Linked DNA regions of Prochlorococcus marinus XMU1419. The protein of the gene in region 2 interacts with the protein of the main gene of each other region in a pairwise test. Links are inferred from orthologs where the notes say so. Each region holds a gene or a part of one and is shown on either strand. Other genes may lie near its edges. The genes, in order: accC and ribD.

Region 1 (6,880 bases), on a different replicon or contig from region 2:
CTTGAATATGTTGAAATAAAGGATTCTTCAGAGGAAATTGATAACAGAAAAAAGCTATATATGGAAAATGATTATTCTGATAAGATCGAGAATCAAAATAGTTACAATCAAATAGATGAAAAGAAGAATATTGATTTTAAGCAAAATAAACGGTCAATAACTAATTTAGCTTCGAAAAGACCAATTCAAAATTCAATAGAAACTTTAGATATTGAACCACTGGATGAACAAAATTTAATTAAAGATAATAAAAAATCAGAAAAGTTTGAAATTGATGATCCCTGGTAATTGTCAAAGTTTTTTTATTAAATTAATAATCATAGAAGCAAGTTTTTTTGCGGCACCTTTATCACCCCTTTCTTTGTGTAAATTATCAGTAATACTTTTTAATTGATCGCTATCTTTAATTAGAAATAATACTTCTCTGGCAATTTCTCTAGGTGAAATATTTCCTATCCTTTCAGGGACAATCATTCTTTTAGCTTTAATATTAGGCCAAGCAAAAAACTTCTTTTTTTTAAAATAAAAATTTTTAATTGTAAAGGTTATTAATTTATTTATAAATGAAATTCTTCCAATTACTCCAAAAACACCATCCCAGGCATTCATCATATTTAAATGTTGAGTTGGTAGAACAACTAACATTGGTAGAGTAATTGCAGCTAATTCTGCAGTATTTGCTCCAACTGTAGTAATCGCAAGATCACATTCTTTTAATATTTCATAGCAAGGATGTTTTTTAATTAGATAAATTTTTGTATTTTTTGATGTTTCAATAACATAATCAAAACAGGAGTCTTTGATGTTTTTAATAGTTTTGATTTTTGATGAATAATATCTTGAAATTGGATTTCCCTCGCTTAGAAAAAATAAATATTCATCTTTATTAGTGGTTGGGGCAATAGGAATTATAAAATTTATATTTTTACTTTCTTTAGATATAAGATCTGCAATTTCTAAAAAAAAAGGAATTCCAACAGAGAGCTTTGCTTTTTTAGAACCCGGCAATAATGCAATATAGTTTTTTTCTTTATTTTTTAATGATACTTCACTATCAAATTTAATATCTGCCATCAAATCGCCAATAATTTGACATTTATTTTTATGTTTTTTAGGAATTAACTCTTTTACTTTTCTATTCATAGCAGCAATTTCGTTTGTCCATTGAGGCCATCGTGAAATCCATTCAGCATATGTGATATTTAAATAACCTAATCTTTTAGCAAGTAAAATGCTCCAAAATTGATCTCCGCCAAGGAAAATAACTATTCCTTTTTTTGGCCAACTCGCAAAGGAATGTGGGTTTATTAATAATTTCCAAAAACTTTTGGGTTTTGTAATTAATTCGAATTTATTCCATGAATTTGCAACTAAAAATTCTTTACCAGTGGCGTTTGGGCAAGGAACAAGGACCAACCTAAGAATGATGTCTAGTTTATCGTCCTCAAATAATGATTGATTTATTTTGTTAAGCTCATCCACTACAGGATTTACCCATGTAGTTAATTCACCAGGACCATTGGAAATTATAACTACTGCAACTGATTCTTTTTTCATTGCAGTTAAACCATAATACATTAAATGCGGACGGCGAGACTTGAACTCGCAAGGCCTAAGCCACACGCTCCTTAGACGTGCGCGTCTACCAATTCCGCCACGTCCGCAAAGGGTTTTCAGCAGCCTGGGGATGCTTAAACCTTAAAAATATCATACATTATTGGCTGAATTAAGCATGTAGTACGAAAAGAGTTTTTTTGAATATGATGAATAATTTTTCTATTGCATAAAACAAATATTTATACATATATAACGTTTTAGGTTGTATTGTAAAAAATGTCCTCTGATCACTAAAAAATTTTGTTGAATACTTTGGCAAATAATTTTTTATTTTAAGTCATTTCATTTCTTCAATTTTATTTTCATAATGGTTGAAAAAGTTTTAATTGCTAATCGTGGAGAAATAGCTTTACGAATTGTCAGAAGTTGTAGAGAACTAGGTATTGCAACCGTTGCGGTTTTTAGCACTGTAGATAAAAAAGCATTACATGTTCAGCTTGCTGATGAGGCGGTTTGCGTAGGAGATTCATTAAGTAATAAGAGTTATTTAAATATTCCAAATATACTTGCTGCTGCAACATCAAGAGGAGTTGATGCTATTCATCCTGGTTATGGATTTCTTGCGGAAAATGATAAATTTGCTGAGATGTGTAACGATCATGGCATAGTTTTTATTGGCCCATCTCCTAAAGCTATTAGATCAATGGGAGATAAATCTACAGCTAAAGAAACTATGGAAGCAGTTGGAGTTCCAACAGTACCTGGTAGTAAAGGCTTGTTATCAAATGTAGATGAGGCTTATAAATTGGCAGATGATATTGGCTATCCGGTAATCATTAAAGCCACTGCTGGAGGAGGGGGAAGAGGTATGCGGTTGGTTGAAAAATCTGATAATCTAGAAAAAATGTTTAAAGCAGCTCAAGGCGAAGCAGAAGCAGCTTTTGGTAATGATGGTTTATATATGGAGAAATTTATAAAGAAGCCAAGACATGTAGAAATTCAAATCTTGGCCGACAGGTCAGGTAATGTTGTTCATTTAGGAGAGCGAGATTGTTCAGTGCAAAGAAGACATCAAAAGTTGCTAGAAGAGTCTCCTAGTCCTGCAATTAATACTGAGCTAAGAAAAAAAATGGGGAATGCAGCTATTGCTGCTGCAAAAAGTATCGGCTACGAAGGAGCCGGGACAGTTGAATTTTTAGTTGATGATGATAATAATTTTTATTTTATGGAGATGAATACTAGGATTCAAGTTGAACATCCTGTTACTGAAATGGTTACAGGGGTTGATTTAATAGCTGAGCAAATTAAAATCGCAAGTGGAGCAAATTTGGAATTTAACCAGGATGATATCCATTTAAATGGTCATGCTATTGAATGTAGAATCAATGCTGAAGATCCTTCACACAATTTCCGACCTTCACCTGGAAAAATAACTGGGTGGCTTCCTCCTGGTGGCCCTGGTGTAAGGGTGGATAGTCATGTCTATACAGGCTATGAAATTCCTCCTTTTTATGACTCATTAATTGGTAAATTAATAGTTTGGGGAAAGGATCGTAATACTGCAATTAAACGTATGAATAGGGCTTTAAATGAATGTGCAATAACTGGTATTCCCACAACAATTAACTTTCATCTAACCTTACTGAATAAATCTAAATTTAAGCAGGGTAAGATACATACTAAATATGTAGAAGAAGAATTATTGCCAAATTACTGAGAAAAAATTAAATGATTCCTATGAAATATGTGTATGCAATGCAAGTTTTATAAGCCCTTGCTGACCGACTAAAATTTCTCTTAAAAAGCTTATAACTCCGATCCAAATTACGGGTCCAACATCAACGCCTCCAATAGGAGGAATTAGTTTTCTTGTTAAATTAAGAATAGAGCTTGATGGTATTGAAACTAATAACCATATCCCTTTACTTAAATCAATTTTTGGGTACCAACTAAGTATTAATCTTATTAGAAAAACTATAGTTAGATATGAAAGAGAAATTCCTAAACTAATATCTAAAATTTGAAGAGAGTTTACAAGCAAGAAATCACAATTATTTAACTCATCTTAATAAATAACCCATTGAAACGTATTTAATTCGTATTATAAATTGAGAATTTAATATTTAAAAAGTGTTTCAAATTTCGAATTTATTATTAGCCGCAGATTTTTCTGCTGAAGTTGCAAATAATTCCGCAGTCGGAATGATAGGTAGTTTTATTGCTGCTGCCTTACTTATCGTTATACCAGCCACTGCATTTTTGATTTTTGTCAGCCAGAAAGATTCCCTCGATCGTACTTCTACTGGAAGACGCTAGTTTTTGTAGAAGTTTTAAGTACACTATATATAGGGGATATAAGTAACCCTTTAAAAAATAATTTTTTGGAGAAAGAATGTGGTCAATGCTAGTCTCAATTGGGCCAGTATTGTTGGTATAGTTCTCGCGGTATGTGGGGGAGGCCTTTATTTTTTGAGGTCCTTTAAGCCTGCCTTGGCCAGGGATTATGATGTTTTCTTCGCAGCAATTGGACTTTTGTGTGGAGGAATATTATTTTTTCAAGGCTGGAGGTTAGATCCTATCCTTCAGTTTGGTCAGTTTTTACTTGCAGGAACTACAGTTTTTTTCGCATATGAAAGTGTGCGATTGAGGGGAGTTGCTACTGATCAAGCTAGAAGGTCATCTTATTTTGACGATGATCCTATTTCTGATGGTCCCAGAAATTCTAGAGGCCGATTTAATGACGATTACGATAGGTTTGAAGAACCTGAGAGACAATCCAGAAGATTTAAACCTCAAGAAGATGAATTTGAAGAAGACTATATGGAGGGGAGATCTCGTAGGAGGAATGTTTCAAGAGCCATACCCTCTGCTGCAGCAAGTAGAAGTAGGCCATCTACAAGGGAAATAAGTCAGTTTGAAAATGACGAACCTATAAGAAGGAGAAGACAGACTTCTGAAGATAGAAATAGTAAACAACCAGAAACAAATAACTTTGGTGAGAGAAGAAATTTATCTCGCGATGAAGTTAAAACAGGGTCTAGACCCAGAATGAATCGTACAGTTTCTAGAAAAGATAATATCTCTAGTCCTGATGGTTCTTCTCCAGTAAGAAAGAAACCTACTAGATCACCTATTAGGCAGCAAACTTCAACAGCTGAAGTAGAAGATGCATCATTTAAAGATGCTAATCAAGCCAAAAAACCACGCGAGACCCGCAGAGTAAGTTCTTCACCTAGATCAAGTACAAAAAATCAAAATAGTAGATATAATGTTGGAATTAATAAGAGGAAACCTAGAGATAACAGTTCTAGATTTGATGATTAATCATAAGATTCCCGCCCATTTTAAAAACGATTGTTTACTAAATAATTCAATAAGTACTATTGCTAGGAAGCCAATCATTGCAAATCTTCCATTAGTTATTTCAGAATAACTACTCCATCCAAATTTGTATTCATCTTTAATTTCTATAGATTTTTCATCTAATGTATTGTTTTCAATTTGTTCATTGATCTGATTCGTATCATTTTGCTCTTCTATAAAACTCTCATTCTCTAAATTAGTTACTTCTGAGTTAGTTTGCTCTTCTTTAGAATTCATTTTTTTTACTAATCATTAAAATTATACTTATCAGAAGTCAATAATTTCCAGTCTCCCTGACCATTTAATTCTAAAATATTTTCATGAAAATCTTTTAAGCTAGGTCTATGTCCAACACTAATAAGAGAAAGTTCTCGTTCCTTTAGTAAACAATATAGTTTTTTTTCGGTATCAATATCTAAGGCACTTGTTGCTTCATCAAGTACTGCAAATCTTGGAGAGTTTAGTAAGAGTCTTGCAAAAGCTAATCTTTGTTGCTCGCCTAAGGAGAGAATTCGTGGCCAATCTTGTTTGATATCAAGATTAGGATACCGATCCACTAAAGTTTTTAAATTTACTTCATGAAGTACAGAAGTAAGATGTTCATCACTAAATTTATTGACTTCTGTGGGATAACATAATTGTTCCCTTAATGAACCAAGTAGCATATATGGTTTTTGAGGTATGAATAATAATTCTCCAATTTTTGGTTTTTTAATTACTCCCTGATCGGGTTCCCATAAACCACTAATCATTCTTAGTAAAGATGTTTTTCCGCACCCAGATGGTCCTACTACCAAAAGTGATTGATTATTGTCGATGCTCAAATTTAAATTTTTAATTATTGTTTTATTTGATCCTGGTGGGCAAAGGTCAGCATTATTAATAAGAATTGAGGGGTAATCTGAAATAACGTTTTGATTGCTTGTTGGATTGGTTTGACTAATGGATTCAACTTTTGATTGGAATCCTTCTAATCTGCCAATACCAGCAGTAAATTTTGCGAGTTCTTCAATTTGATTAACAATGAAAAATAACGAACCTTCAACCATGCCAAATGCAAAGCTTGCCTGGATAAAGCGTCCATAATCAATATCACCTTTAAAGTAAGGGATTGCCATTATTAAATATGGAAAGAAATTTCCAGCATAATTAATGGATCTTCTCATTACGTCTATTATTACTCTCCATATAATCAGTAAATTAAAGTTTCTCACCACTTCTCCTAAGCGTCTTTCAGTTTCACTTCGCTCAGGATTCTCTCCAGAGTAAAAGGCTATTGATTCAGCATTATCTCGAATATGTACTAAGCCATATCGAAAATCTGCTTCATATCTGAGTTGATCAAAGTCAATCTTTACAAGATTTTTTCCAGCAATTAAGAGGATAGAAGTTGCAAATGCGGCGTAACCAAATAAAGAAAAAGTAAGTGTTGTACTAATACTCCATAAAATAAGAATATTAAGTGAAAATGTTAGTAGGGCATCAAAAATACCTAATGTGAAAGAGAGACTTTGCCCGGTAAAAGCTCGGGTATCATCTGTGATTCTTTGATCGGGATTATCTACATCGGTTTGTTCTTCATCATTGGGATTTAACTGGTAATAAGCTTTATTAGTCATATAATCTTTGACTAGACTTTTTGAAAGCCATTCTCTCCAAATTATTCCTAACTTATATGTAAAAAATATTTGGGAAACCCGTATCGGTAGAGCCACAGCGAAACAACAAGCGTAAATCCCCAATATCCGATAAAATCCATCTTCTTGTTTTTCTACTAAAGCATTTGTTAAATCTCTTGCAATGAATCCAATACCTGCGTTTATTCCGTTTACAGCTAAAAGCATTAATACAATTATCGCGAGGAATAACCAATGTAACCATCTACGGTTTTTTAATTGACGTCTTAAGCTAAAAAAACTTCCTGATCCAATTAGAAATAATGCAGAGAAAAGCAATCCCC
Region 2 (6,992 bases):
TTAAGATAGTCATAGGTTTAGTTTTTTGATTGGTACGTAAAGCAGGGCTAATAGTTAATGATGGGAAAGAACTTGCGGTTCAAACTGCAAGTTCTGTTCAGAAAAAATTGGAAAAATCCAATTATGAAGTTTTAAGGGTTAGTAGCTCTGGCGGAATGGTTGGATTCGCCAATCCTGATCAACATGTTCGTCCTTTGGGATATACAAACTGTGTTCCCGATGGGTTTGACTCGGAAATGGAATTTGCAATTGTTCTTGGCGGAGATGGAACTGTACTTTCTGCTGCAAGGCAAACAGCACCTGCTAAAATTCCAATCCTCACAATAAATACTGGACATTTAGGTTTTCTTGCAGAAGCTTATTTATCAAATCTTGATGAAGCAATAGATAAAATCATTGCAGGTAGTTGGGATATTGAAGAAAGAACTTGCTTTATTATTAGCGTAATGAGGAATGATCAGAGGAGATGGGAGTCTCTCTGTCTTAATGAGATGGCTCTTCATAGAGAACCTCTGACTAGCATGTGCCATTTTGAGATTTCTATAGGGCGACATGCGCCTGTGGATATCTCAGCTGATGGAGTAATTTTGTCTACTCCAACTGGTTCTACTGCATATTCGTTGAGTGCAGGAGGACCAGTTATTACACCTGATTGCCCAGTCGTGCAATTAACTCCAATTGCTCCCCATTCATTGGCGTCTAGGGCATTGGTTTTTAATGATTCAGAACCAGTAACTGTTTTTCCAGCAACTCCTGAAAGATTGGTAATGGTTGTTGACGGAAATGCTGGTTGTTATGTTTGGCCTGAAGATAGAGTTTTAATAAGAAAAAGTAAGCACTCAGTAAAGTTTATAAGACTTGAAGATCATGAATTTTTCCAAGTATTAAGAAATAAACTAGGTTGGGGTTTGCCCCATGTGGCAAAACCTAACAAATAATGATTATTCAAATATATTTTTTCCCTTTTAATAAAAAAACAGGATTATTTGGTTCTAATCTCATTCCATCAGCGATACTTAAGCTTTTATATGTTTGAATTAAATTTAAATTTGTTTTGAAATTCTTATTTTCTAATTCCTCTTTCAATTCTTTAATAATTTGAATGTCAATAATTGGGACAACTACAATATCTCCAATACTCATAACCTGAGACAAGTTATTAATAATTTGAAGTTTAGTCTTTTTATCACATCCTCCAATGACTAATCTATTAGGCTTGTCAAAAGAACTTAAATTTCTCGTTTTCAATATATTATTTATGTCTTCCTCAAAAATAAATTTTGGTTTAACGCCAAGCCTTTTTGAGTTTTCTATTATTAAAGCTTTTGAGCCAATCCTTTTATCGATAGAAAATAAATCTAAATTAGGCCTTAATTTTAATGCTTCCAAACCTATTGATCCACAACCTGCTCCTATATCCCAGATGACACCATTTTTAGGGAGCTCTAAATCAGCTAATATTTGAACGCGAACCTCCCTTTTAGTTAATAAATTTGGTCTATCATCAAAAGTTTTAAAAAAATGGTCACTTATTCCGAAAAGAGGAGGATTATTATTTGGGTTATTTTTCTTTGTTTTTGTAAGAACAACAATGTTCAAACTTGATATATTAGACGGCAATGGATCTTTAAGATTTAATTTTCTTATATTTTCATTGTCAAATCCTATCTCTTCACAGAGCCAAAAATTATAGTAGTCAATCAAATTTAATTCTAATAAGTTTTTTTTGATTACTTCTAAACTTTTGTTTTTTGAATCAGTGATAATTGCCAAACTTGAAGGCTTAGTTTTTAGAGCCTCAACTAACTTAGTTGAGTCTCTCCCATGAATACTTACATTAATAACATCTTGCCAAGGGATCTTTAACTTACTAAATGCCAACTGAATACAAGTATTTGAAGGATAGAAACTTAACTCATCTTTTGTGAAATTTTCTAGAAGTATTCTCCCAATTCCAAACCAAAGTGGATCTCCTCTTGAAATTAAAATAACATCAGTTTTTTTAGATCTAAGCCACTCAATAAGTTCGTTATTACTTTGGCTAGAAAAATATAATTTGTTTTGTCCGAAATTATTTTCGCTCCATGATTTAATTTTTTCGAAGTATGCATTAGGTACTGCAATATTTCCTGTCTTTATAAATAAATCTTGTAATTTGGAAGGTAGATCTTCAAATGCATATGAATTAATACCTATTACATGAATTTTTCTATTAACTGCAGTCATCAATATTTATTGAAAAGGAACTAACTGTTTGATTGTTTTATTAAATTATCTTATTATTGTTCGAGTGATAATAGTAAATTAATTGTCTGAAAGGAGAAAGAGGTTACATGATTTATTGTTAACTCTAATAAATAAAGATAATGAATTTGAATTAATTGAAGAAGATTCTGGCGATTTAACATCTAGTTATTCTGAAAAAGACACTTTAAATTTATCTCGAGTTATAGAAAAAAATCGTAAAATAATCAAAAGGTATCAAGCTATTGTAAGAACAGCTGTAACTCTAGACGCTCTGATGGATTCTGAAAATGAAGAAAATTACAAAATTAAATAATAATATTTTTTTTAAAGGATTATTACCTTTACTTTTGCTACTATCATTTACTTTTAATCCAACAAAAGTATGCGCAGAAGTAGCAGAAACAGAAATAAATGGGGAATTAATCTATGCTAGTAGTGAGTTTTTAAGAGACTTGGACTTTGAAACTTGGCAATTAGTAGCCTATAAATCACCTCTTTTTGCAGATAAATTGATCTTGAGAGTAATAGGTTATCCAGGAAATCTTAGGATTGACCATCCGACTGAGTTAAGGGTTGAATCAGGAAGAAAACAGTGGCTTTTAGATGATAAAACATTACTTAATGTGGAATTAGCAAATGATAGAAGACAAGCTGCTGCAGAATTTGATCTTGATGAATTAATTAAAAATTTAGATAAAAATAGGCCATTAAGATTATCTTTGTCAGGAGTTTTTTCTGAGTTGCCTGTCCCCCCCTTTGTTGTTAAGGAGTGGAGATCAATAAGCTGAATTTAATTTCTGGAGATGTCTGAAAAAAACGTAAATCACACAAAATGGATGAAAAGAGCAATTTTTTTGGCTTCTTTAGGAAAAAATACAACAAGTCCTAACCCTAGAGTGGGAGCAGTGATACTCGATAAGGATGGAAATCTTATTTCAGAAGGCTTTCATCACAAGGCTGGCATGCCCCATGCTGAGGCAATGGCTTTTAATAATTTAAAAAAAGATGCTAAAGAAGGTTCTATGTATGTAAATCTTGAACCTTGCTGCCATCAAGGTAAAACTCCTCCATGTGTAGATAAGGTAATATCTTCAGGGATTAGAAAGGTTTATATATCTATTCAAGATCCTGATAAAAGAGTTTCTGGGAAAGGTATTAAACTATTAAAAGAAGCAGGAATTCAAGTTCATGTCGGATTATGTAAAAAAGAATCCTTAGATTTAAATAAGGATTTTATTTATAGGAATATTGCTAAAAAAGCATTTGGTGTTCTCAAATGGGCTATGAGTATTGATGGCAGGATAGGCTTGAAAAATGGTAATAGTAAATGGATTACAAATACAAAATCAAGGTCATCAGTTCATTCTTTTAGAGCAGAATTTGATGCAATAATTATTGGTGGCAACACATTAAGAAAAGACAATCCAATTTTGACTACCAGAGGTAAAATAAATCCTGAGCCTTTGCGAGTTGTTTTCACAAAAAGTTTAGATCTTCCTTCAAAATCTAATCTTTGGGATTGTGATAAGGCAAAAACTTTACTTATATATGATTCTTCTACAGCAAATGAAAGCTACCTCGCAAGGATTCCAAAATGTGTTGAGGTTGAAAAGGTATCATCAGATAATCCAGAGTTAATTTCAAAGATACTTGCTAAAAGAGGTTGTAATAAAGTTCTTTGGGAATGTGGCCCCAGATTAGCTACAGCTGCGATTAAGTCTAACTGTATTCAGGAAATTATTACTTTTATAGCTCCAAAAATTTTAGGTGGAGAAAATAGTATGAATCCATTTGGTGATTTTGAATTTAGAGAAATGGATGAAGTTATTAAATTAAGTGATTCTAAGGTTAGTTTGTTTGGCAGTGATATATGCATAAAGAGTTCTTTTAAAAAATAATTTTAATTGTAATTTTATGGGGTCAAATACCGTACGGTTCTTACCCAAAAAAAATTATACAGATACGGAAACTCTTCGTTTAGTTTATAATAAGTTCAAAATTGTCCACAACTATGCCAATAAGACAAGACGATAATCAACCTAATAGAAGATTTGGAATTGTAAATATTATATTGATTGGGGTTGGAGCATTACTTTTGTTTAGTAGTCTTTTCCCTAACCAAAATATGCAAATCCCTAGAGTTCCTTACTCTTTATTTATTGATCAGGTTAATGATGGAGAGGTTAAGCGTGCTTATATCACTCAAGAACAAATTAGATATGAGTTAAATGGAGCTGAAGAAGGGGCACCTTCAGTTTTAGCAACTACCCCAATTTTTGATATGGACCTCCCACAAAGGTTAGAAAGCAAAGGGGTCGAATTCGCTGCCGCGCCTCCAAAGAAACCTAATTTCTTTTCAACCATTTTGAGCTGGGTTGTTCCTCCTTTGATTTTTATTCTTGTTTTACAATTCTTCGCCAGAAGAAGTATGGGAGGCGGGGGTGCTCAAGGAGCTTTAAGTTTTACTAAAAGTAAAGCTAAAGTTTATGTGCCCGATGATGAATCGAAAGTAACTTTTGCAGATGTAGCTGGTGTTGATGAAGCTAAAGATGAATTAACAGAAATAGTTGATTTTTTAAAAAAACCAGAGAGATATACTGATATAGGAGCACGAATCCCTAAAGGTGTACTTCTTGTAGGACCTCCAGGAACAGGAAAGACTCTTCTTTCAAAAGCTGTTGCGGGTGAAGCAGAAGTCCCTTTCTTTATTATCTCTGGTTCTGAATTCGTTGAACTTTTTGTGGGGGCAGGAGCAGCAAGAGTTAGAGATTTATTTGAACAGGCTAAGAAAAAAGCGCCATGTATCATATTTATCGATGAATTAGATGCTATTGGAAAAAGTCGATCAGGTTCAATGGGAGTTGTTGGTGGTAATGATGAGAGAGAACAAACTTTAAATCAGCTTTTAACCGAAATGGACGGATTTGCATCCGCTGATAAGCCGGTCATAGTATTAGCAGCCACCAACCAGCCTGAAGTTCTTGACGCAGCACTTTTAAGACCTGGTAGATTTGATAGACAAGTTTTAGTTGATAGACCCGATTTATCAGGTAGAAAAACAATATTAGAAATTTATACAAAAAAAGTAAAGCTTGCAGATTCAATAGACTTAGATTCTATTGCCCAAGCTACAAGTGGTTTCGCAGGCGCTGATTTGGCTAACATGGTCAATGAAGCTGCTTTACTTGCAGCCAGAGCAAAAAGAAAAAGTGTAGAACAACAAGACTTAAGTGAGGCAATTGAAAGAGTTGTTGCTGGTTTGGAAAAGAAAAGCCGTGTTTTGCAAGATGATGAAAAGAAAGTCGTTGCGTATCATGAAGTTGGTCATGCAATAGTTGGTCATCTCATGCCAGGAGGTTCAAAAGTTGCAAAAATTTCAATTGTTCCCAGAGGTATGAGTGCACTTGGTTATACTCTTCAATTGCCAACTGAAGAAAGATTCTTGAATTCGAAGGAAGAACTAAAAGGACAAATAGCTACACTTCTTGGAGGAAGATCAGCAGAAGAGGTTGTATTTGGGAAAATAACAACTGGCGCTTCAAATGATTTACAAAGAGCTACTGATATAGCAGAACAGATGGTTGGGACTTTCGGAATGAGTGATATTCTTGGCCCCCTTGCTTACGATAAACAAGGTGGAGGTCAGTTTTTAGGAAATGGAAATAATCCTAGAAGATCTGTTAGCGATGCTACTGCTCAAGCAATAGATAAAGAGGTTAGAGATCTAGTCGATGATGCACATGAAACTGCACTTAATATCTTGAGGAACAATCTATCTCTTCTTGAATCAATTTCTCAAAAAATCCTCAAAGAGGAAGTCATAGAAGGTGAGGATCTCAAAACTCTTTTAGCAGAAAGTAAAATGCCTGCATAGTAGAATTTAGGTTTAATACTTAGTTAGATGCTAAAACCAATCAAGCTTGCAAATGAAAATTTTTTATCAAGCTTGGATATATCAATTGAGGAATTTTTTCATATTTTAAAAATTGCTAAAAATTTTAAAAACAAAGACTTAAATATTAAACTCGAAGATAAAGTTTTGGGACTTATTTTTGATAAGTCCTCTACTCGTACAAGGGTTAGTTTTCAGGTGGCGATGTCAAGACTTGGCGGCACAACAGTTGATCTAAATCCCTCCACTTCCCAAATTGGAAGAGGCGAACCAATAAGAGATACAGCAAGAGTGTTAAGTAGATATTGTGATGTTATTGCTATAAGAACTTTTAAACACTCTGATTTAGAAGAGTATGCAAAATGGTCCTCTAAACCAGTTATCAACGCCCTTACAGATTTAGAACACCCTTGTCAGGCTTTGGCTGATTTTATGACAATTAAAGAGGAATTTGTTGATTTGAAAAATGTGGTCTTGGCTTTTATAGGTGATGGTAATAATGTCGCTAACTCTCTTATTTTGTGCGGAGCTTTATTAGGGATCGAAGTTAGAATTGCATGCCCTAAAGGTTATGAACCAAATTCTCTTGTAATCAATAAAGCCTATGAAATATACAAAAATAAAAATTTATTGAAAATCACAAATGATCCCAATGCTGCTGCTTTAGGGGCAAATGTTCTCTATACAGATGTTTGGTCATCTATGGGGGAAGAAAAGCAAAAAGAAAAAAAAGATAAAGTTTTTCGTGGATTTACTATTGATAGTGATTTAGTAAATAAGGCTGATAAAGATGCAATTATTCTTCATTGCCTTCCAGCCTATAGATCTAAAGAGATTACTGATAAAGTATTTG

What was found.
Region 1: the proteins of ribD (region 2) and accC interact in binary tests that used the Escherichia coli proteins (3 or more experiments, as listed by UniProt). The link is inferred for Prochlorococcus marinus XMU1419 from one-to-one orthologs.

Annotation. Positions count from the first base shown.
Region 1 is NZ_JAAORO010000001.1:65,075-71,954, forward strand. The notes cover bases 1,267-4,099. They hold accC (acetyl-CoA carboxylase biotin carboxylase subunit), read left to right. Parts: upstream 1,267-1,924; coding sequence 1,925-3,274; downstream 3,275-4,099. Other genes in these bases: HA151_RS00305 (glycosyl transferase), read right to left, coding at 1,267-1,578; HA151_RS00320 (YggT family protein), read right to left, coding at 3,293-3,598; psbX (photosystem II reaction center X protein), read left to right, coding at 3,688-3,873; HA151_RS00330 (Ycf66 family protein), read left to right, coding at 3,952-4,099. Outside these bases: HA151_RS00300 (PRC-barrel domain-containing protein), read left to right, coding at 1-288; more of HA151_RS00305, read right to left, coding at 292-1,266; more of HA151_RS00330, read left to right, coding at 4,100-4,881; HA151_RS00335 (chlorophyll a/b-binding protein), read right to left, coding at 4,882-5,157; HA151_RS00340 (ABC transporter ATP-binding protein/permease), read right to left, coding at 5,166-6,880. UniProt on the Escherichia coli protein: This protein is a component of the acetyl coenzyme A carboxylase complex; first, biotin carboxylase catalyzes the carboxylation of the carrier protein and then the transcarboxylase transfers the carboxyl group to form malonyl-CoA.
Region 2 is NZ_JAAORO010000003.1:174,207-181,198, reverse strand. The notes cover bases 2,153-5,097. They hold ribD (bifunctional diaminohydroxyphosphoribosylaminopyrimidine deaminase/5-amino-6-(5-phosphoribosylamino)uracil reductase RibD), read left to right. Parts: upstream 2,153-3,050; coding sequence 3,051-4,145; downstream 4,146-5,097. Other genes in these bases: ftsH (ATP-dependent zinc metalloprotease FtsH), read left to right, coding at 4,259-5,097; HA151_RS07010 (DUF3122 domain-containing protein), read left to right, coding at 2,535-3,035; HA151_RS07015 (hypothetical protein), read left to right, coding at 2,309-2,560; cbiE (precorrin-6y C5,15-methyltransferase (decarboxylating) subunit CbiE), read right to left, coding at 2,153-2,226. In the rest of the region: HA151_RS07025 (NAD(+) kinase), read left to right, coding at 30-938; more of cbiE, read right to left, coding at 946-2,152; more of ftsH, read left to right, coding at 5,098-6,121; argF (ornithine carbamoyltransferase), read left to right, coding at 6,149-6,992. UniProt on the Escherichia coli protein: Converts 2,5-diamino-6-(ribosylamino)-4(3h)-pyrimidinone 5'-phosphate into 5-amino-6-(ribosylamino)-2,4(1h,3h)-pyrimidinedione 5'-phosphate.